Linked DNA regions of Azospirillum brasilense. The protein of the gene in region 1 interacts with the protein of each later gene in a pairwise test. Links are inferred from orthologs where the notes say so. Each region holds a gene or a part of one and is shown on either strand. Other genes may lie near its edges. The genes, in order: def and AMK58_RS02660.

Evidence for each region.
Region 2: the proteins of def (region 1) and AMK58_RS02660 interact in binary tests that used the Escherichia coli proteins (3 or more experiments, as listed by UniProt). The link is inferred for Azospirillum brasilense from one-to-one orthologs.

Annotation. Positions count from the first base shown.
Region 1 is NZ_CP012914.1:2,629,381-2,634,352, reverse strand. The notes cover bases 2,249-4,972. They hold def (peptide deformylase), read right to left. Parts: upstream 4,002-4,972; coding sequence 3,495-4,001; downstream 2,249-3,494. Other genes in these bases: AMK58_RS12175 (DNA recombination protein RmuC), read right to left, coding at 4,878-4,972; AMK58_RS12180 (cold-shock protein), read right to left, coding at 4,467-4,676; AMK58_RS12185 (hypothetical protein), read right to left, coding at 4,128-4,358; fmt (methionyl-tRNA formyltransferase), read right to left, coding at 2,502-3,470; truA (tRNA pseudouridine(38-40) synthase TruA), read right to left, coding at 2,249-2,520. Outside these bases: AMK58_RS12210 (EVE domain-containing protein), read left to right, coding at 1-345; AMK58_RS12205 (branched-chain amino acid ABC transporter permease), read right to left, coding at 368-1,699; more of truA, read right to left, coding at 1,783-2,248. UniProt on the Escherichia coli protein: Removes the formyl group from the N-terminal Met of newly synthesized proteins. Requires at least a dipeptide for an efficient rate of reaction. N-terminal L-methionine is a prerequisite for activity but the enzyme has broad specificity at other positions.
Region 2 is NZ_CP012914.1:582,354-598,421, forward strand. The notes cover bases 6,454-9,322. They hold AMK58_RS02660 (aspartate-semialdehyde dehydrogenase), read right to left. Parts: upstream 8,464-9,322; coding sequence 7,444-8,463; downstream 6,454-7,443. Other genes in these bases: AMK58_RS02650 (NAD(P)-dependent oxidoreductase), read left to right, coding at 6,454-6,974; AMK58_RS02655 (acetyltransferase), read right to left, coding at 6,980-7,447; AMK58_RS02665 (hypothetical protein), read left to right, coding at 8,596-8,859; sdhC (succinate dehydrogenase, cytochrome b556 subunit), read left to right, coding at 9,108-9,322. Also shown: AMK58_RS02620 (hypothetical protein), read left to right, coding at 428-907; AMK58_RS02625 (homoserine O-succinyltransferase), read right to left, coding at 894-1,841; AMK58_RS02630 (hypothetical protein), read right to left, coding at 2,060-2,458; AMK58_RS02635 (HAMP domain-containing methyl-accepting chemotaxis protein), read right to left, coding at 2,658-4,349; AMK58_RS02640 (AEC family transporter), read right to left, coding at 4,585-5,532; AMK58_RS02645 (tellurite resistance TerB family protein), read left to right, coding at 5,680-6,084; more of AMK58_RS02650, read left to right, coding at 6,096-6,453; more of sdhC, read left to right, coding at 9,323-9,497; sdhD (succinate dehydrogenase, hydrophobic membrane anchor protein), read left to right, coding at 9,509-9,904; sdhA (succinate dehydrogenase flavoprotein subunit), read left to right, coding at 9,911-11,692; AMK58_RS02685 (succinate dehydrogenase iron-sulfur subunit), read left to right, coding at 11,723-12,499; AMK58_RS02690 (hypothetical protein), read right to left, coding at 12,586-12,789; AMK58_RS02695 (branched-chain amino acid aminotransferase), read left to right, coding at 12,943-13,791; AMK58_RS02700 (hypothetical protein), read left to right, coding at 13,932-14,525; AMK58_RS02705 (hypothetical protein), read right to left, coding at 14,539-14,880; AMK58_RS02710 (S24 family peptidase), read right to left, coding at 14,955-15,587; AMK58_RS02715 (hypothetical protein), read left to right, coding at 15,784-16,068.

The DNA.
Region 1 (4,972 bases):
GGCAAGGCGGTGCCGCTGCGCCGCATCCGCCCGGGGGACCGCGTCGCCTACTACTCGCCGACCGAGCGCTTCCAGGGAAAGGACCGCCTGCAGTCCTTCACCGCCGTTGGGATCGTGCGGGACGGCGCCCCTTACCCGTTCGACATGGGCGGGGGCTTCGTTCCCTTCCGCCGCGACGTGCGGTGGCTGGACGGGCGGGAGACGCCGATTCAGCCCCTGCTCGACCGGCTGGACTTCTCCGCCGGGGTGCGGAACTGGGGCTATCCGTTCCGCTTCGGGCTGTTCACGGTCACCGACCGCGACCTGGGCACCATCGCCGCGGCCATGGGGGTGGTTCTGTGCTGACCGGCGTCCGGCGTGGGGGGCTTCAGTCCCCCCGCCCGCGGCTTCGGCCCATCAGACCGTCCGGGCGGTAGATCAGGAAGAGGGTGAGCAGGCCGAAGGCCACGATGTCCTTGTAGGCGATGGCGAAATAGGCTGACCAGAAGGTCTCCACCAACCCCAGCAGCGCGCCGCCCAGCATGGCGCCCGGAACCGACCCGATGCCGCCGACCACCGCGGCGGCCAGCGCCTTGAAGCCGATCAGATAGCCCGTGTAGAAATTGACCCCGCCATAGTAAAGCGCGATCACCGCCCCCGCCGCCGCGGCGAGCGCGCCGCCCACCGCGAAGGTGGTGGCGACGGTGCGGTCGACATCCACCCCGACCAGCTCCGCCGCGCCCACATCGTCGGCGCAGGCGCGGTGGGCGCGGCCGTAGGCGGTGCGCTGCATGATCGCCCACAGCAGGGCGTAGAGCCCGCCGGTCATCAGCAGGATCACGGCTTGCGAGGTCAGTGCGGTGACGGTGAAGGCGCCGTCGCTGAGCAGTTCGTGCCGGTCGGCCAGGAAGGGGGCGGGCCACCAGTCGCGGGCGCCGTGCAGAAGCCGCATTCCCTCCTGGTAGGCGATGGACAGTCCCACCGCGGCGATCAGCGGCGTGTGGTTGTGGGTGCGGCGCAGGCGGCGGAACACCAGCCGGTCCATCGTCCAGCCCTGGACGGCGGTGAAGGCCATCACCGTGGCGAAGACGCCCAGAACCGCCAGCGGCAGGCTGCCCAGCCCGGCCATGCCCAGCGCCGCCGCGCCCATGGCGGTCAGCATGGCGCCGATCATGGTCAGCTCGCCCATGGCGAGGTTGATCTGCCCCAGGATGCCGTAGACCAGCGTGTAGCCCAGCGCCAGCAGCCCGTAGACGCAGGCCACCGTGGCGGCGTTGATGAGCTGTTGCAGGAAGAAGAGCAGCGGCGCCCAGTCCGTTTGCGGCCCGCGTTCCGGCCCGGCCGTGTCCGGCGGCAGGCCGAGGCGGGCGGCGGGCAGGCCGGCCCAGATGCGCAGCATGGTGAATTGCATGGGCCGCAGCCGCCCCATGCGGTCGGTCGCCACCATCACCAGCTCGTGCCGGCGCGAATCGAAGAAGCGTCCGCCGAAGCGGCAGGCGATCCAGTGGGTCCCGGTCTCCGCCCGGTAGGTCAGGCGTAGCGCCGGCTCGTCACCGCCCAGCGCTTCCGTGCCCAGGATGGTGATGGGTCCGGACTCGAAGGCGGGGATCAGCTTGCCGCACAGCGCAGCCTGATCGCCGTCCACGCCGCAGCCGGTCAGCAGCAGGACGGCAATCAGCAGAAGGAACGGCGGGAACAGGCGCGGCGGACGGCGGTGCACGGCGACGGAAACCCGGCCGGTTGTGCTTCGCCTGGGAGTCTATCGGCAATTGGCGACGAACGCCAGACGCCGCCTTGGGAGTGTCAGTAGCGGGCGTTGACGAAATACAGGCCGTCCGGCGGGGCGGTCGGCCCGGCGGCGGAGCGGTTGCGGGCCTCCAGCGCGCGGCGCAGGTCGTCGGCGCTCCACTTGCCGGCCCCGACCAGCTCCAGCGTGCCCACCATGTTGCGCACCTGATGATGCAGGAAGGAGCGGGCGGCGGCGTGCACCCGGACCTCCTCGCCGACCCGCTCGACGGCCAGCCGCTCCAGCGTCTTGACCGGAGAGTTGGCCTGGCAGAGCGCGGCGCGGAAGCTGGTGAAGTCGTGCCGGCCGACCAGGACCTGAGCGGCGGCGTGCATCGCCTCGGCGTCCAGCGGCCGCATGACGTGCCAGGCGCGGCCCGTCTCCAGGGCGAGCGGGGCGCGGCGGTTGACGATGCGGAAGACGTAGCTGCGCCCCAGGCAGGTCATGCGCGCGTGGAAGTCCTCCGGCACGGCCTCGGCCAGCAGGACGGCCACGGGGGCGGGCCTCAGATGGAAGTTCAGCGCGTCGCGCAGCTTCAGCCCGGTGAAGGGCTTTTCCAGATCGAAATGGCAGACCTGCCCCAGCGCGTGCACCCCGGCGTCCGTCCGTCCGGAGGTGTGAACGCGCACGGTTTCGCCCGACAGGCGCTCGATGGCCTCCTCCAGCGTCTGCTGGACGGAGGGGCCGTTGTCCTGCCGTTGCCAGCCGACGAAGGGCCGGCCGTCATACTCGAGGGTCAGTTTCCAGCGCTGCATGCGGCGTCGCCGAGACGGGTGCCGACGGGCAGGGCGAAGCCGCGCAGCAGGGCGGCGCCGTCCACCGGGGCCTTGCCGGGTCGCTGCACCAGGGTGAGGCGCACGCCGCCGTCGGCGCAGGCGATGGTCAGGCGGTCGTCCAGCAGCGTGCCGGGCGCCGCCTTGCGGGGATCCGGCGCCAATTCGGCTTTCAAAACTTTGATGCGCTCCACCCCGCCGGTCGGCGTCGGGGCGTCGAACCAGCAGCCGGGCCAGGGGGTGAGGGCGCGGACCTGCCGCTCCACAGAGGCGGCGTCGCGCGTCCAGTCGAGCCGGCCATCCTCGCGCGTCAGCTTGGCGGCGTAGGTCACGCCGGCCTCGGGCTGCGGCTCGGCGGTCAGGCGGCCGGCGGCGAGGCCGTCGAGCGCCTCGACGATCAGGCGGGCGCCCATGTCGGCCAACGCGTCGTGCAGGCTGCTGGCGGTGGTCCCGGCGGTGATCGGCACCGCGTCCTTCAGCAGCATGGCCCCGGTGTCCAGCCCGATGTCCATCTGCATGATGGTGATGCCGGTCTCGGCGTCGCCGGCCAGGATCGCGCGCTGGATCGGGGCGGCGCCGCGCCAGCGCGGCAGCAGCGAGCCGTGCACGTTCAGGCAGCCCAGCCGCGGCGCGTCGAGGATCGGCTGCGGCAGGATCAGCCCGTAGGCGGCGACCACCGCGGCGTCGGCCTTCAGTTCGGCGAACTCCGCCTGGGCCTCGGCGTTGCGCAGCGACTTGGGCGTGCGCACGGGGATGCCGCGCTCCTCGGCGAAGCGGTGGACCGGGGATTTCTGGACCTGCTGCCCGCGCCCGGCGGGGCGGGGCGGCTGGCTGTAGACGCAGACCACCTCGTGCCCGGCATCGGCCAGGGCGCGCAGGCTGGGCACGGCGAAGTCCGGCGTGCCCATGAAAACGAGGCGGAGCGGCGTCATGAAGAGTCGTCCAACGTCGGAAGGTTAGGCGCGCTGCATCTTCTGGACTTTGCGCAGGATCATGTTGCGCTTCAGCATCGACAGGTAATCGACGAACAGCACGCCGTTCAGATGGTCGATCTCGTGCTGGATGCAGGTGGCCAGCATGCCGTCGGCCTCGATCTCGCGGGTCTCGTTGGTCTCGTCCAGATAGCGGACGCGGACCGAGGACGGACGGGTGACCTCGGCATACTGGTCGGGCACCGACAGGCAGCCCTCCTCGCACACCGACGTCTCGTCCGACTTCCAGACGATTTCCGGGTTGGCGAGGCGGATGGGGTTCGGCTTCTCGTCCTTGTCGTGCACGTCCACGACGATCACCCGCTCCAGGATGCCGATCTGCGGCGCGGCGAGGCCGATGCCCTTCGCGGCGTACATGGTCTCGACCATGTCGTCCATCAGCTTGGCGATGCGGGCGTCGACCTTTTCGACGGGCTTCGCCTTTTGCTTCAGGACGGGGTGCGGGGCGACGAGGATATCAAGAACGGCCATGGGAACTCAGCAACGGTGCGTGGAGGTGCGACAATCCGTCAAAATATGGGGGGCGGGCCACGAGGTCAAGGAAGGCGCAAGGCACAACCCGCGGCGACCCGCCGATCCCATCGGGACGGCCGCACCTCAGAGGGGCGAGCGGGTGATCGACTTGATGGGGCCGCGGGGATTGCCGGACATCTCGGCGATCTTGCGGTCCTGCTCCTCGATGAAGCCGCGGGCCGGCTCGTCGCCGTCCAGGCCGCCGACCAGCGTGCCGGGGACCTTGCGGTTGGAGGTGCGGGCGCCGTCTTCGTACAGCACGTCGAACAGCACGAAGGCGCTGTCCACCGGCTGCTTCTTCTTGGTCTTGGCCATGGGGGGAAACTCCGAACGTCAGGGGGGTGCTTGTAGAGGAAAAGCGCGCAACGGAAAAGGGCACCGGTTTCCCGGTGCCCCCTCCGATGCCGTGCCGTGAGACGTGGCTCAGACGGCCTTCAGGTTCTCCGCCGAGGTCTTGCCGCGCTTCGGATCGCGCTGCTCCTCGTAGGACACCTTCTGGCCTTCATTCAGGCTGCGCAGGCCCGCGCGCTCGACCGCGGAGATGTGGACGAAGACGTCCGCGCCACCGTTGTCCGGCTGAATGAAGCCATAACCCTTGGTGCTGTTGAACCACTTGACGGTACCGACGGGCATGATTGCTCTCCGTTTCGTATGAAAGGCGCCGCATCGGCCGGTGCGGCGCATCAGACTGTGTCCAGGCATAGCGACGATCTGGGCACCCGAAGGCGTAGCAGGCCGGCAGTCCGAAGCAGAATGACAGGAGGGAAATTGGGACCGCTTCCCTCCTTTGCAAGGCGAAACAAGACGGGCAAATCCGGGTTGCTGGCTTCGGCTCTACGCCCTGGCTGCCGCTCGCAGGTCCGCCGCTCGCAGATCCGCGGCCCGAGGCTCAGCCGTGCGAAGCTCCGGCGCCTGTAGCGGGCGCGGGG
Region 2 (16,068 bases), 2.0 Mb from region 1 along the record:
GCAGTCATCATGGCCGCCGCGCTCCCGCGGGCGGTGAAGGAGACTTCGCTACTCTACCGGTGCAGAGCCTGAACGCCCTCGGGGCACACGGTTTCTAGTGTCGCGTGCGGGCGCTGACCGGTGGTCCCGCGGGGCCCGGACCAAAGGCGGAATGAATGGAGCGCACACCGAGAATGGCCATGTCGTATCCATGCGTAAAAGTGCTGCGCACCGCGTATCTCAGCGTTTCTTACATGATAATACGTATCGTCGCAACATGAGAAAGCGTGCAACCGACGATTGGCCTCGCCGCGAGCGGGGCGCCGTGGGAAGCAAATTCACCTTGGAAATGGAGGCTTCCTCGCCAGGCTTGGGAGAAATCGGCATGGTGCAGCTTGGGGATCGGCTCAAGACCGTGCGCGAATTTCTCGGTGAGACACAAAAAACAATGTCTCGCCGGTTCCGCCTTGGGGAGAACACCTGGCAGTCCTACGAGTTGAACGGCAAGCTTCCGAAGGGAGAAACCCTGGCGGAACTGGCCGCCCTCGGCATCGACATGAACTGGCTGCTGACCGGCCGGGGCAGCATGCGGATGGCGGCCGGCCGGCCGGAGTCCGGCGACGCCGCGCTTCCGCTGTCGCCGCGCGAGTCCGGGTCTGTGCTCGACCTCGCGCTGTTGAGCGAGGCGATCGCCCTCGTTGAGCAGGGGCTGGACGACCTGGGCCGCCGCCTGTCGTCCCGCGCCAAGGGCAATCTTGTGGCGGCCCTGTACGGTCTGGCGTTGGCGGGGGAGGACGGCGGCGGGAGCGGCTCCCGTCCGCCGCGCGTCAGCCCGTCCGCCGCGGCGCATCTGCTCTGGCTCGCCTTGCAGATGGACGACGCGGTGCGGCCGGTGGGGGAGGGGGACGGGGCGGTCAGGCCGCCGTGAGGATGGCCGATCCCCCCGCCGTGCCGATCCGGGCGAGATCGAAGGGCGTCGTCTGGTAGATCCGGTTGATCCAGTTCGCGAACAGCAGATGGGCGTGGCTCCGCCACCGGTTTTCGGGCGGGAGGCTCGGGTCGTCGTCGGGGAAATAGCCGTGGGGAACCGGCGTGGCCGCGTCCTTGGCGACGTCCCGGACATACTCGTTGCGCAGGGTGTCGGTGTCGTACTCGACATGATTGAACATGTGCAGCGACCGGCGGGCGGCGTCCTCCAGCAGGCAGGGGCCGGTCTCCGGGGAATCCAGGAGCACGCGCAGGCCGCTTTCGGGAGGGATGTCCTCCTCGCGCACCTCGGTCCAGCGCGAGACCGGGATGGGCACGCCGTCGGACAGGCCGCACAGATAGGGCGAGGCGGGGGCGCGGTTGCGGTGCCGGTACACGCCGGACGCCTTGCGCGGCAGAAGATGCTTCGGCACGCCGTGGAAATGATGAACGGCGGCCTGCGCCGCCCAGCAGATGTTCAGGCAGGAATGGACGTGGCTCTGCGTCCAGTCGAAGACCGAACACAGCTCGTCCCAATAGGACACCTCCTCGAAGGGCATCGTCTCGACCGGGGCGCCGGTGACGATGAAGCCGTCGAACTTCTCGCGGCGCGCATCCTCCCACGACCGGTAGAAGGCGCTCATGTGGTCGGCCGCGGTGTTGCGCGGCACATGGTTGGTGATCCGGATCAGCGACAGCTCGACCTGAAGCGGCGTGCTGCCGAGAAGGCGCGCGATCTGCGTCTCGGTCCGGATCTTGTCAGGCATCAGGTTGAGCAGGCCGAAGCGCAGGGGCCGGATGTCCTGCCGGATGGCGTCGGCCTCCTGCATGACCATGACGCCCTCGGCCTGGAGGGCGGTGAAGGCGGGAAGATCGTTGGGTATCTTGATGGGCATGACTCGTCCGGCTCCGCTGTCGGTGCATCGGTCGGAACAGACGTCATGGCGAACCCCGTTTGTTTGCCGGTCCGGCCACATCCCCCTTCGGGACGCCACCTTGCTCGGGAAAGCAGGTTGGCGTTGAGCGTCCGCTCAACTCTTGATGCACGGTGCACATTATACGGGCAGCGGCGGCTTGGCAACAGGAGTGGGGCACCGGCGTTGCCATGGTTCCGTCAGGCGGGAAAGGCCGGGTAGAACCATGTGTTGAGCAGGAGCAACAGCGCCCAGAAGCCGATCTCCAGCGTTTCGGTGATCGGCTGGATGCGCCGGATGGCGCCGTAGACATGGACCGCCAGCATCAGCCCGAACACGCCGAACAGAACGTCGAAGGCATAGGCGGTCGCCTCCACCGTCGTCGCGCCGCGCAGCATCAGGAACTCGACGATCAGGATGAACGCCCCGAGGCAGCGACCGAAATAAACGGCGAGGTCGGTGTCCTGCGGGATGCGCCACAGCATCAGTCGTGCCCAGGCGAGCGGCGCGATGAAAATTGGGAGAGCAAAGAAAAACGTCGTGCCTATCATCAGGACAAGCAAATAGGTCTGCGCGTGCTGCGCATAGATGCCCAGCATGGCGGCTCCTCCATTGTGTATTCTTGATGAGACAGTGACCAGTGACGGTCATGGAGTGCCGTGACAGCCGCCGGTTGTCAAACCGATTGCCGAGCGCTTCTTCGAAAGTATGAGGGGACGCGGGACGCCGGAGCCCATGCTGCGGCAAGGCTGCCGGTGAGCGGTCCCGCGGCCGCCCACCCGTCCTGTCTTGCGGTCTTCAGGCGGCCTTGATGGCGACGAGGAAGTTTTCCACCTCGCTCTTCAGGCGCATCGCCCCCTGGTTCAGGTCGCCGGAGGCCGACATCACCTGGGTCGCGGCGCTGCCGGTCTCGGTCGCGGCCTGCGACACGCGGCCGATGTTGCTGGTCACCTCCTGGGTGCTCTGCGCCGCCTGCTGGACGTTGCGGCTGATCTCCTGGGTCGCCGCACCCTGCTCCTCGATGGCGGCGGCGATGGAGGAGGAGATGTCGTTGATCGACGAGATGGTCGCCCCGATCCCGCGGATGGCGCCGACCGCCCCGCCGGTGGCCGCCTGGATGGCGCCGATCTGCTGGGCGATCTCTTCCGTCGCCTTGGAGGTCTGGTTGGCGAGGCTCTTGACCTCGCTCGCCACGACGGCGAAGCCCTTGCCGGCCTCGCCCGCCCGTGCCGCCTCGATGGTGGCGTTCAGAGCCAGCAGGTTGGTCTGGGCGGCGATGTTCTGGATCAGGTCCACCACGTCGCCGATGCGCTGGGCCGCTTCCGACAGCCCCTGCACGGTGGCGTTGGTGCGGTCGGCTTCGTCCACCGCCTTGCCGGCGATGTTGGCCGACTGCGACACCTGCTGGGAAATCTCGGTGATGGAGGCGGCCATCTCCTCCGACGCGGCGGCGACGGTCTGCACGTTGGCGGAGGTCAGTTCGGCCGCCGCCGCCGCGCTGCCCGCCTCGGCCCGCGTGTGCTCGGCGATGTCGGTCATGCTGCGGGCGGTGGTGTCGAGCTGCGACGCCGCGGCGCCCACGGTTTGCAGGACGCTGTGCACCGCGCCGTCGAAGTTGCTGATCAGCGAATCGATCCGCTCGGTGCGGCGGCGCTTGTTCTCCTCCTCGGCGGCCTGGGCGGCGGTCAGGCGCTCCGCCTCGATCAGGCCGTCCTTGAAGACCTGCACCGCGCGGGCCATGGCGCCGATCTCGTCCTGGCGGCCGCCGCCCTCGACCGCGACTCCGAGGTCGCGCCTGGCCAGACGGTCCATGATGGACGTCAGGGCGACGATGGGCCGGGCGACCGACTTCGTCATGGCGATGCCGGCGAACAGGCAGAGGACCGCCACGAACGCGATGGCGCCCAGAATCCAGTTCCGCGCTCCGACATAGGTGGCGCGCCCCGAGTCCGCCGCCTTCGTGGCGTTCTGGACGTTGGAGGTGGTCAGGTCATTGACGAGCGCGGAGCATTCATCGAACGCCTTGCGCGATTCGTCCCGGTAGATGCCTGTGGCCTTCTCGTTCTCGTTGGCTCGTGAGGGGGGAAGCAATTTGCCCTGGCTGATTTTCAGATAGCCATCCCAAGCCGCCTCCCAGCGCCTGAAGGTCTGGGTTTCCCAACCGGGGGCCAGCAGCGGCTCATACTTCCGCCGGGCCTCCGCCAGGCGGTTCAGAACCGTGGTCATCTCCTTTTCGACCTCGGCCATTTCCGCCGGGTAGAGCGCCAGGATGTGGGACGCCTCCAGGATGCGGTAATCGTTGGCCGCACCGTCGATCTCTCCGATGGCGGTGACGCTGGGCAGCCAGTTGGAGCGGATTTCCTCCGCGGCGTGGTTGACGGTGCTCAGCCGGTCGACGGCGAACAGTCCCAGGGCGACTGACATCAGCAGGACACAGACGGTGGCGGCGACCACCTTGGTCCGGATGGTCATGGAACTCAGCATGGACATGGCGCGTATCTCTTTCCCCCGAAACGATGCGGCGGCGATTGATTGTTTTGAGTCTGAACGAAAGGAAGCGGCAGACCAGACGTCCGTGCGTCGGGCGTTGGACTTGCCGGGATCAAATGATGGAGCAGCAAATATTAAGAAAGACGCAAAAATACGCAGGGCGGTCTGCTATGCGTTGTCGCGCGCGCTCTTACTGTTCAGAACGATGAACGGCCGGGAGACGGCAAGCCGAGATTCAGAGGGACGGCGCGTAGGTGGCCAGAAGGAAGGACAGGGTGACCACGCTGGCGATGGTGGACATCAGGATCGCGGTGGAGGTGCGCTCAACATAGATACGGTACTGGCTGGCCACCACGAAGGTCAGGGCGCCGGTGGGCAGGCCGGCGAGGATGATGGCCGACCCGGCCCAGAAGGCGTCCAGCGGGAACAGGGTCTGGATGAGCAGCCAGGCCAGCGCCGGCTGCACCACCAGTTTCAGGGCGCTGATCCAGCCGGCTTCCAGCAGGTTGGCCTTCAGGCTCTGTGTCGCCAGGAACAGGCCGATGGCGAACAGGGCGCAGGGACCGGCGGAGGCGCCCATCAGGTCGCAGTAGATGGCGATCGGGCGCGGCACCGGCACGCCGGACAGGAAGACCGACCAGGCGAGCCCAAGGGCGGTGGAAATGATCAGCGGGTTCTTGACCAGCGCCCGGCCGACGTCGCGCAGCGCCTTGCCGATGCCGCCGCCCTGGCTGTTGGCGAACTCCAGCCAGATCACCGCGATGCCGACCATGATCGCGCTCATGATGACGGTGGCGAGGATGGCCGGGGCCAGACGGTCCGGGCCGAAAGCGGCCAGGAACAGCGGAATGCCCATGTAGCCGGTGTTGGAGAAGCAGGCGTTCAGCCCCTGCATGCACTGGATCTGCGTGCGCTCCCGGTGGATCAGCCAGCCGAGCAGGGCGCCCAGCGCGTAGACCGCCAGCATCGAACCGAGGAAGGCGCCGATGAAGGGACCGTTGAAGATCTCCGGCAGTGAGCGCTTGGCCGTTCCGAGGAACAGCACCGGCGGCAGGGCCATCCAATAGACAAACTTGTTCAGCGCCTCCGACGAGGCGGGACCGAGAAGCTTCGCCTTACCGGAAAGGACGCCCGCCAGGATGATGGCGAAGACCGGGAGCGCCACATTGAAGACCACCGACATGGGAGGCGACCTTAAGGGGCAACCCGTCCTCTGTCGAGGGACCCACCCGTCCGTCGCAGGCATAGCTCCCTTGCCGGCGCTCCCTCCCTTGACGGCGCGCGGGGGGCGGGCAAGATTGGGCGGGGCCCTTTTTCCGCAGGAGTTTCGATGATCAACCATCACAGCGCGCTCATCTACGTCATGGTGCTGGTGTCGGCGTGCGACGGCGACATGACGGACGCGGAGCTTGAGGCCATCGGCGAGAACGTCCGCTACCTGCCGATCTTCAAGGATTTCGACATCGACCGGCTGACCGACGTGACCCGCGAATGCTCCGGCCTGCTGGCCGACGCCGACGGGCTGGAGACGACGCTCCAGATCGTCAAGGAGGCCATTCCGTCCAAGCTGTCCGAGACCGCCTACGCGCTCGCCTGCGACATCGCGGCGGCGGATCCGTCGGCCTCGCAGGAGGAGCTGCGCATGCTGGAGCTGCTCCGGCACAAGCTGGGCGTGGACCGGCTGTGTGCCGCCGCCATCGAACGCGGCGCGCGGGCGCGCCACACCCGCCTGTGACGGCCGGGGATATGACCGGGCCGGGCGGTCTGGCGGGACGGACGGTCGGCGTCATCGGGCTGGGCCTGATGGGCCGGCCGATGGCCCGCAATCTGGCGAAGGCCGGTGCCGCCCTGGTGATCAGCAGCCGCAGCCCCGGCCCGGTCGAGGAACTGGCGGCCGAGGGCATGAGCCCCGCCGCCAATCCCGCCGAGGTCGCGGCCCGCGCCGATTCCATCGTTCTGATGCTGTCGGACACGGTGGCGGTCGAGGCGGTGGCGGCATCCCTGATGGACGCGCTGCGGCCCGGCCATCTCGTCATCGACATGGGCACCACGGCGGTCGGGGCGACCCGTAAGCTGGCCGAGGCCGTCCGCGCCAAGGGCGCCGACTGGGTGGACGCCCCGGTGTCCGGCGGCACGGTGGCGGCGGAGGCCGGCACCCTGACCATCATGGCCGGCGGCACGGAGGAGGCCTTCGCCCGCGCCCTGCCGCTGTTCCAGGCGATGGGCCAACGCATCACCCATGTCGGCGACAGCGGGGCGGGGCAGGTCGCCAAGATGGCGAATCAGGTGATCGTCGCGCTGAGCATCGGCGCGGTGGCGGAAGCCCTGGCGCTGGCCAAGGCGGCGGGGGTGGAACCGGGCAAGGTCCGCGACGCCATCCGCGGCGGCTTCGCCGAGTCGCGCATCCTGGAGCTGCACGGCCAGCGCATGGTCTCCGGCGACTTCACGCCGGGCGGCCGTGTGCTCACCCAGATCAAGGATCTGAAGCAGGCGGAGGAGCTGGCGGAGCAGTCCGGCATCCAGCTTCCCGCGCTGGGCCTCAGCCTGGAGTTGTTCGAGCTGCTGGCCGAGCAGGGCGACGGCGGGCTGGACCATTCCGCCCTCTACCGGCTGTTCGTCAAGTAAGCCCTTCAGGCTCCGGTTGGGTCGCTCCGGCCGGAGCCGTCAAGGGCGAGATGCAGCAGGGGAAACGGGCGGCCGCTGTCATCCAGCGCGGAACGCCCGACCTCCCGGAAGCCGAGACGGCGATAGAAGGCCCGGGCGGCGCTGTTCTGCTCGTTCACGTCGACTGTCAGCTCCGGCCCACCCTCCAGGGCGCGGGCGACCAGGGCACGGCCGATCCCCCGGCCGTGCCACGCCGGATCGACGAACAGCGTGTCGATCTTTCGTCCGGTCATGCCAAGGAAGCCGGCCGGCCGGTCGTCGCCGTCCACCGCGACCAGCAGCGCCGCCGCCGGAAGATACTGGTCACGCACGAGGTCGGCGTAGAAGGCGATGTCCTCCTCGCTCAGGAAGTCGTGCGTGCTGCGCACCGCGGCGAGCCAGACGGCGAACAGCGCTGGGGCGTCGTCCGGGCGGGAGGAGCGGATCGGGATCACGCGTCGAGATACTCCTTCACCAGCAGCTCGGCGATCTGCACGGCGTTGAGCGCGGCGCCCTTGCGCAGGTTGTCGGTGGACGCCCAGAAGGACAGGCCGTTGTCCACGGTGTAGTCCTCGCGGATGCGGCTGACGAAGACCGGGTCGTCGCCGGCAACCTCGACCGGGGTGATGTAGCCGTCGTTCTCCTGCTGGTCGATCACCTGCATGCCCGGCGCCTTGCGCAGGATGCGGCGGGCCTCCTCGGCGGTCACCGGCTCCACGCACTCGATGGTGATGGCGGCGGAATGGCCGATAAAGACGGGGACGCGGACGCAGGTCGCGCTCACCTTGATCTTGGGGTCGAGGACCTTCTTCGTCTCGACGTTCAGCGCCCACTCGTCCCGCGTCGCGCCGTCCTCCATGAAGGGGCCGATGTGCGGGATGATGTTGAAGGCGATCTGCTTGGAGAAGACGGACTTCTGCACCGGGTCGTTCACGTAGATGGCGCGGGTCTGGCTGAACAGCTCGTCCATGCCTTCCTTTCCGGCATCCGAGGCCGCCTGGTAGGTGGAGACGACGACGCGGCTCACCGTGAATTGCCCGTGCAGGGGCTTCAGCGCCATGGCCAGCAGGATGGCAGCACCGCCGGGGCTGGCGACGATGTTCCTCTTCGCGTAGCCGGCGAGCGCGTCGCCGTTGACCTCCGGGACCACCAGGGGGACGTCGGGGTCCATGCGGAACTGCGGGCTGGCGTCGATCACCACGGCGCCCGCCGCGGCGGCGCGCGGCGCGTGGGCCGCCGAAACCTTGGCGTCCGCGGCGAACAGCGCGATGTCCACGCCCGTGAAGTCGAAGCGGCCGACGTCCTCGACCTTCAGCACCGCGTCCTCGCCGAAGGACACCTCCTTGCCGACCGCGCTGTCGGCGGCCAGGGCGATCACCGCGTCGGCCGGGAACCGGCGGTCGGCGAGGGTGGTCAGCATTTCCCGTCCGACGTTGCCGGTGGCGCCGACGACCGCGACTGTGTAGCCCATGGCGGTTAATCCCTGTGATCTGCGGTGCGAAGAGGGCTTGAGGTATGCGGTTCCCAATGGAATTGCAACAGCGCCCGCGTTGTGACACCGTGTCCGCCCTATCACGAACGACCGCGACCGGCACACCGGGGCATGGCCACTCCGCTCGAAGACATCATTGCCAAGGCGATCAAGGACGCGGACAAGTCCTTCTTCAACGAGGACTACACCAAGCAGGCGCGTTCGGTGATGACCGCGCTGAAGAAGGCCGGCTACGAGGTCGCGCCGGTCCGCCCGCCCGAGGGGCTGGTGGAGTGGGCCAAGGAGAACATTCCCTTCGGCCGGCTGCGTCCGGCGGAGCTGATTACCCAGATGTATTCGATGATGGTGGAGAATGTTCGCCGCTTCGACAAGTAATAGGCTGAACGGCGAAACCGGGTTTCGGCCCTGGTAATACCAGCTGCAGCAAAGCCCGTTAGTTTTCAGGCACTTCCCGCGGTGCGCCATTTTGGCCACGGCCAAGTCCCTGCCGTTGACTCGTGTGCGGTAGAGGCGTAATTCAATCGCCAAACACAGCAGGGCTTAAAACTTTCGGTCTCGCATCACCCGCCGTCGCGGCAACAGCCCTCCTTGCCGCGACCGGTCGCCGAACTGAGGACGACGCAATGGCAAACGGCAGCGGTCGGCCGCTCTCTCCGCATCTGCAAGTCTACAAACTCCCCAGGACCGCGCTCCTGTCCATCACGCACCGCATCACGGGCGTGGGGCTGGCCGTCGGGACCCTTCTGCTGACCTGGTGGCTGGTCGCCGCCGCCACCAGCCCTGCCGCGTATGAGCGCGCGCAGCACTTCATCGGCTCCTTCTTCGGGCTGCTGCTGATGTTCGGCTGGTCGCTGGCGCTCTACTATCACCTGTGCAACGGCATCCGGCATCTGGTGTGGGACGCCGGCAAGGCGTTCGAGCTGAGCGAGGCCGACCGCGGCAACCAGATCGTCATCGGTGCGGCGGCCGTGCTGACCGTGCTGACCTGGATCATCGGCCTGGCCGTGTGGTGAGGAGAGAAGACATGGCGTCCAACAGCAAGACCCTCCGCTCGCCGCTGCAGATCGCGCGCGGCCTGGGCTCCGCCAAGCACGGCACCGAGCATTGGTGGCACCAGCGCGTCACCGCCATCGCCCTGGTTCCGCTGACCATCTGGTTCGTCTTCGGGGTGATCCGCCATCTGGGCGCCGACCACGCGGCCTTCGTCGCGTGGCTGCAGTCGCCCTTCTCGGCGCTGATGATGGTGCTGACCGCCGTGGTCACCTTCCACCACGCCCAGGCCGGGCTGCAGGTGGTGATCGAGGACTACGTGCACAACGAGATGGCGAAGATCCTGAGCATCCTGGCCGTGAAAGCCCTGTGCTTCGTGCTGGGTGCCGCCTGCGTCATCGCCGTCCTCAAGATTTCGTTCGGAGCCTGACGAGCCATGGCCGCCTACGATATTATCGATCATTCCTATGACGTCGTCGTCGTCGGTGCCGGCGGTGCGGGCCTGCGCGCCACCTTCGGCATGGCCGAGAAGGGCCTGAAGACGGCGTGCATCACCAAGGTCTTCCCGACCCGTTCGCACACCGTGGCCGCCCAGGGCGGCATCTCGGCGGCGCTCGGCAACATGAGCGAGGACGACTGGCGCTTCCACATGTACGACACCGTCAAGGGGTCGGACTGGCTGGGCGACCAGGACGCCATCGAGTACATGTGCCGCGAGGCCATCCCGGCGATCATCGAGCTGGAGCACTACGGCGTGCCCTTCTCGCGCACGCCGGAAGGCAAGATCTACCAGCGCGCCTTCGGCGGCATGACCGCCCATTACGGCAAGCAGCAGGCTTATCGTACCTGCGCCGCCGCCGACCGCACCGGCCACGCCATCCTGCACACGCTCTACCAGCAGTCGCTGAAGCATGAGGCGGAGTTCTTCGTCGAGTATTTCGCGCTCGACCTCATCATGGAGGACGGTGTCTGCAAGGGCGTGGTGGCCTGGAACCTCGACGACGGCACCATCCACCGCTTCCGCGCCCAGCTCGTCGTTCTGGCGACGGGCGGCTACGGCCGCGCCTACTTCTCCGCCACCTCGGCCCACACCTGCACGGGCGACGGCGGCGGCATGGTGCTGCGCGCCGGCCTGCCGCTGCAGGACATGGAGTTCGTGCAGTTCCACCCGACCGGCATCTACGGCTCCGGCTGCCTCATCACCGAGGGCGTGCGCGGCGAGGGCGGCTACCTCACCAACTCCAACGGCGAGCGCTTCATGGAGCGCTACGCGCCGTCGGCCAAGGACCTCGCCTCGCGCGACGTGGTGTCCCGCTCGATGACCATCGAGATCCGTGAAGGCCGCGGCGTCGGTGAGCACAAGGACCACATCCACCTGCACCTGGAGCATCTCCCGCCGGAGATCATCCACCAGCGCCTGCCCGGCATCGCCGAGACGGCCAAGATCTTCGCCGGCGTGGACGTCACCAAGGAGCCGATCCCGGTTCTACCGACGGTGCACTACAACATGGGCGGCATCCCCACCAACTTCCGGTGCGAGGTGGTCAACCCGACCGCCGAGGACCCGGATCGCGTGGTGCCCGGCCTGATGGCCATCGGCGAAGCGGCCTGCGTGTCGGTGCACGGCGCGAACCGCCTGGGCTCCAACTCGCTGCTCGACCTCGTGGTGTTCGGCCGTTCGGCGGCCATCCGCGCCGCCGAGATCGTCGAGAAGGGCAAGTCGGTGTCGTCGTCCGCCGCCGCGACCGACGTCGCCCTGGAGCGCTTCGACCGCATCCGCAACGCCAAGGGCTCCATCAAGTCGTCGGAGCTTCGCCTGGAAATGCAGCGGACCATGCAGAACAACTGCGCGGTCTTCCGCACCGGCGAGGTGCTGGAGGAGGGCGTCAAGCTCATCGACCAGACCTTCGCCAAGAAGAGCGACATGGCAATCAGCGACCGTTCGCTGGTCTGGAATTCCGACCTCGTCGAAGCCATCGAGCTGGACAACCTGCTGTACCAGGCGGTCGCCACGCTCCACTCGGCGAAGAACCGGCCGGAGAGCCGCGGCGCCCACGCCCGCGAGGACTATCCGGACCGCGACGACGAGAACTGGATGAAGCACACCGTCATCGAGGTGTCGGACAAGGGCGAGACGAAGATCGGGTACCGCCCGGTCCATCTCTACACCCTGACCGACGAGGTGCAGGTGTTCCCGCCCAAGGCCCGCGTCTACTAAGGCGGCAAGAGCAAGGCAAGGATACGAACCATGGTCGAATTCAACCTGCCCGCCAATTCCAAGGTCGGCGTCGGCAAGACCATCAACGCCGCCAGCGGCGCCAAGCGGGCGAAGACCTTCAAGATCTACCGCTGGTCGCCGGATGACGGGCAGAACCCGCGGGTCGACACCTATGTCGTCGACCTCGACAAGTTCGGCCCGATGATCCTGGACGCGATCATCTACATCAAGAACAACATCGACTCGACCCTGACCTTCCGGCGGAGCTGCCGCGAGGGCATCTGCGGGTCCTGCGCGATGAACATCGACGGCACCAACACGCTGGCCTGCCTGAAGGCCATCGAGGAGGTGAAGGGCGACGTCAAGATCTACCCGCTGCCGCACATGCCGGTGGTCAAGGATCTCGTCCCCGACCTGAAGCACATCTACGCCCAGCTCGCCTCGATCAAGCCGTGGCTGCAGTCGCAGTCGCCGGCCCCGAGCCGCGAGCGCCTGCAGTCGCCGGAGGACCGCGCCAAGCTGGACGGCCTCTACGAGTGCATCCTGTGCTTCTGCTGCTCGACCTCCTGCCCCAGCTACTGGTGGAACGGCGACCGCTACCTCGGCCCGTCGATCCTGCTCCAGGCCTACCGCTGGATCGTGGACAGCCGCGACGAGATGACGGGCGAGCGCCTCGACAACCTCGAGGACCCGTTCCGCCTCTACCGCTGCCACACCATCATGAACTGCACCAAGGCGTGCCCGAAGGGCCTCAACCCGGCCAAGGCCATCGCCGAGATCAAGAAGCTGATGGTTCAGCGCCGCTGATCCGTCCGTTTCGGTTCACCGATGAAGAACGGGGCGCCTCCGCAAGGGGGCGCCCCGTTTTCTTTGGCCCGTCGCGTCGTTGCGGCTCAGGCGAAGTCGGGATCGGTGGGCCGGGACGGCGGCAGGTCGTCGTTGGGCAGGGGGGAGGGCATGTCCTCCTGCGGGCCGGGGGTCGGCAGGTCCGGGTTGTCGGTCAGGGGCCCCGGGGTGGGAACGTCCTGGCCCGGCGGCGGGAAGGGCGGGGCCGCGCGCAGCGGCTGCGGAAAGGCGCTCGAATAGGTCCAGCCCATGGATCGGTCGCTCCCGAAGTGATGAGGGTGTCCTGCATCAACCGTCCGGCTGGCCCGTCTGCGCAGGTTGACCGGCGGCGATGAGGGGGTATGCTTTTCGAGGGAGCGAATCATCCGGATAGAACCAACCCGAAGCCAAAAAGGGAGAAGATCATGGGCAGCACGGCCGGCCAGGCGCTGAGCTACATCCAGGGCGAATGGATCGCGGGCAACCCCGCCATCGTCGGCCCGATGACTCACGCGCTCTGGCTGTCTTCGGTCGTTTTCGACGGCGCCCGCGCCTTCCAGGGCGTGGCCCCGGACCTCGACCGCCACTGCGCCCGCGTCGTGCGCTCGGCCCAGGTGATGGGCCTCGCCCCCATGCTGACCGCCGGGGAGATCGAGGAGCTGTGCTGGGACGGCATCCGCCGCTTCCCCAAGGAGGCCGAGCTGTACATCCGGCCGATGTTCTACGCGGAGGAGGGCTTCGTCGCGCCCGACGCCGAGAGCACGCGCTTCGTCCTGTCGGTCTACGAGGCGCCGCTGCCCAGCGCCGCCGGCTTCACCGCCGGACTGTCCAGCCGCCGCCGTCCGGTGCCGGACATGGCGCCGACCGAGGCCAAGGCCGCCTGCCTCTACCCCAACGCCGGGCTGGCGCTGAAGGAGGCGCGGGAGCGCGGCTTCGACAACGCCATCATGCTCGACCCCATCGGCAACGTGGCGGAATTCGCGACGGCCAATCTGTTCATCGCCAAGGACGGGGTGGTGCGCACGCCGGTGCACAACGGCACTTTTCTCAATGGCATCACCCGCCAGCGCGTGATCGCCCTGTTGCGCGACGACGGCGTGGCGGTGGAGGAGGCCACCCTAAGCCCCCGTGATGTGCTGGAGGCGGACGAGGTCTTTTCGACCGGCAATTACGCGAAGGTGGTGCCAGTCACCCGCGTCGAGGAGCGCACCCTGCAACCCGGCCCCCTGGCGGCGCGGGCGCGGGCGCTCTATTGGGAGTTCGCCTTCCGCTGATGGCATCGAATGACCCGGATTGCCGGATTTCGGGCGGTATGCGGCCCGAAATCCGGCTTGATGGACGGCCTGTTCCGCGGCATGATTCCTCCGAAACGGTGAGTCGGTCCGTCGAAGGACTCTGTCGAGGGGGAACGGGCATGCAGTTCCGCGAACGGCGCCGCGTGATCCAGGTGATCCGCACCGTCTACGATCCGGATCTGAAGCGCGGGCGGTCGGAACTGGTCGGAAAGATCGACAAGGCTGCGCCCCTGGTTACCGACAAGCTCCAGAAAAGCTGCACGCCCGAGGAGTTGTCGGAGATCCTCACCTATTTGGACGACCGCCACAACCGCCTGCGCAACGAGGCGGTGCGCGCCGGGGCGGAAACCCTGCCGGCCCAGATGCGGGGGGCGGCGGAGTATTTCCGCACCCACCGCGACGACGATGCGCGGGCCTTCGCCATGGAAATCCGCTTGGCGTGGGAGGAGTTGAAGACCGCCTTGCGCGAGTCCGGTTTTTCAAAAAGCAAGCTCCTGAAGAAGGCCGCGGAGAGGGCTGAGGCGCCAACGCTCGCCGTTTCGACGGTTGCCGTGCAGGTCGCTGCGGAGGAGGTGGCCGAGCCGGCGGAGGTTCCGCCAGCCAAGGCGTTTGTTCGCAAGCCGCGCGCAAGGAAGGCAAAGACCGCCCGTGTCGTTGCCCTGAACACAGAGGTTTCCAAAACGGACGAGACCGGCGCTCCTCCGGCCGCGTGAAGGCGACCCCGGCTCAAGCCTCCGCAAGGAACAGGATGCTGGCGGCGTTGCGGTGGTAGGCCAAAGCGGCGGCGAGGCGGGACAGCCAAGCGTCGCCAGCGGTCCGGTCGGCGGGCAGGGTGCGGCGGCGTTGCGCCGCGCCTTGCCGGGCCTCGGCGGCCAAGCGGTCGTGCAGGCGAAGCATTGCGGCGCGGGCCAGAGTGGCGTGCCGGTCCGTTCCATCGAGAAGCGCCGTCCGAAGCACGCCGCGGGGCGGCGTGTCGTCGTGACGGCGTTCGAGTTCATCCAAACGATGTGAAATGAGGGCCAGCGGGGCGGGGAATGGACGCGGCTGCGCCCCGGCGGATCCGGTCATCCTCGGACGTTAAGCCTTCAGATGACCAATGTAAAGGACAATCATCCTAGGACAGGGTGCCGCAGGGCTGACGCTTACTGGCTTGCCCAGACGATGCGGGCCATCCAGGCCACCTCGGCGCGCGGGATGCTGCGGTCCGGGTGGGCGCGGTTTATGGAGATCAGCTCGATCTTCGTGGCGGTTTCGCGGAGGAGCTGCTTCGCCATCACCTCGCCACCCTTGGTGCGGACGACGACGCGGTCGTTGCGCCGGATCTGCGCGGCGGGAGAAACGATGATGGTGTCGCCGTCGCGGTAGACGGGGTCCATGCTGTCCCCCGCGATCTCCAGAGCGTAGGCGTGCGGATCGCCGATGCTGGGGAACAGAAGCTCGTCCCAGCCCACACCCGAAGGAAAGCCGGCGTCGTCGAAGAAACCCGCGTTGCCCGCCTGCGCATAGCCGATGACCGGCACCCGCTGGAGCGAGCCGGCGCCGGCGGCATCGCCGACGAGGCTGACGAACTCCGACAGCGATGCGCCGGTCGCCTCCAGAACCTTGGACACGCTTTCCGTCGAAGGCCAGCGGAGCTTGCCGTCACCGGTGGTCCGCTTGCTCTTGTTGAAGGTCGTCGGGTCGAGCCCCGCGCGCCGCGCGAGCCCGGAGGCCGACAGCCCGTGCTGGGCCGCGAGGCGGTCGATCGCCCGCCAAATGTCCGCATGTTTGAGCATGGGAGGATAATCACATAAGCAAGCCGGCGCGTCCCTAGGAACCTATTCATATTTTCCTTGACGAAGGATTTTAATCAGTACATAACGTGAACAAGAGTTCGCCAGCCGCGCGTGCCGCGGCCCATCCGGCGCTCCGCCCGAGAGCGAAGTTGCGCCCGCGAACCCAAGAGCTGCAATTCCCAGGGAGACCTCACGCATGGTCCAGCGCCGCAACATGTTCATGGTCCTGTCCGAAGCCGTCGGGGAACCGTTCGGCAGCGCGGAGGAGGCATGGTTCTGGTCGGTCCAGGCGCAGGACGCCAAGGCCGCCGGCGCGCGTATCGCCGCCGGGCGGGGATTGGTTCAACGTCCTTGCGAGCCCGGCGATGTGCTGTGCGCGGTGGACCGGCTGTACCGTCGCCGCCTGCTGATCCGCGATCATCTGCACGTGCTGGTCCACTACGGGCGCCGCTTGATGGCGCCGGACCCGGCGCGGTACCGC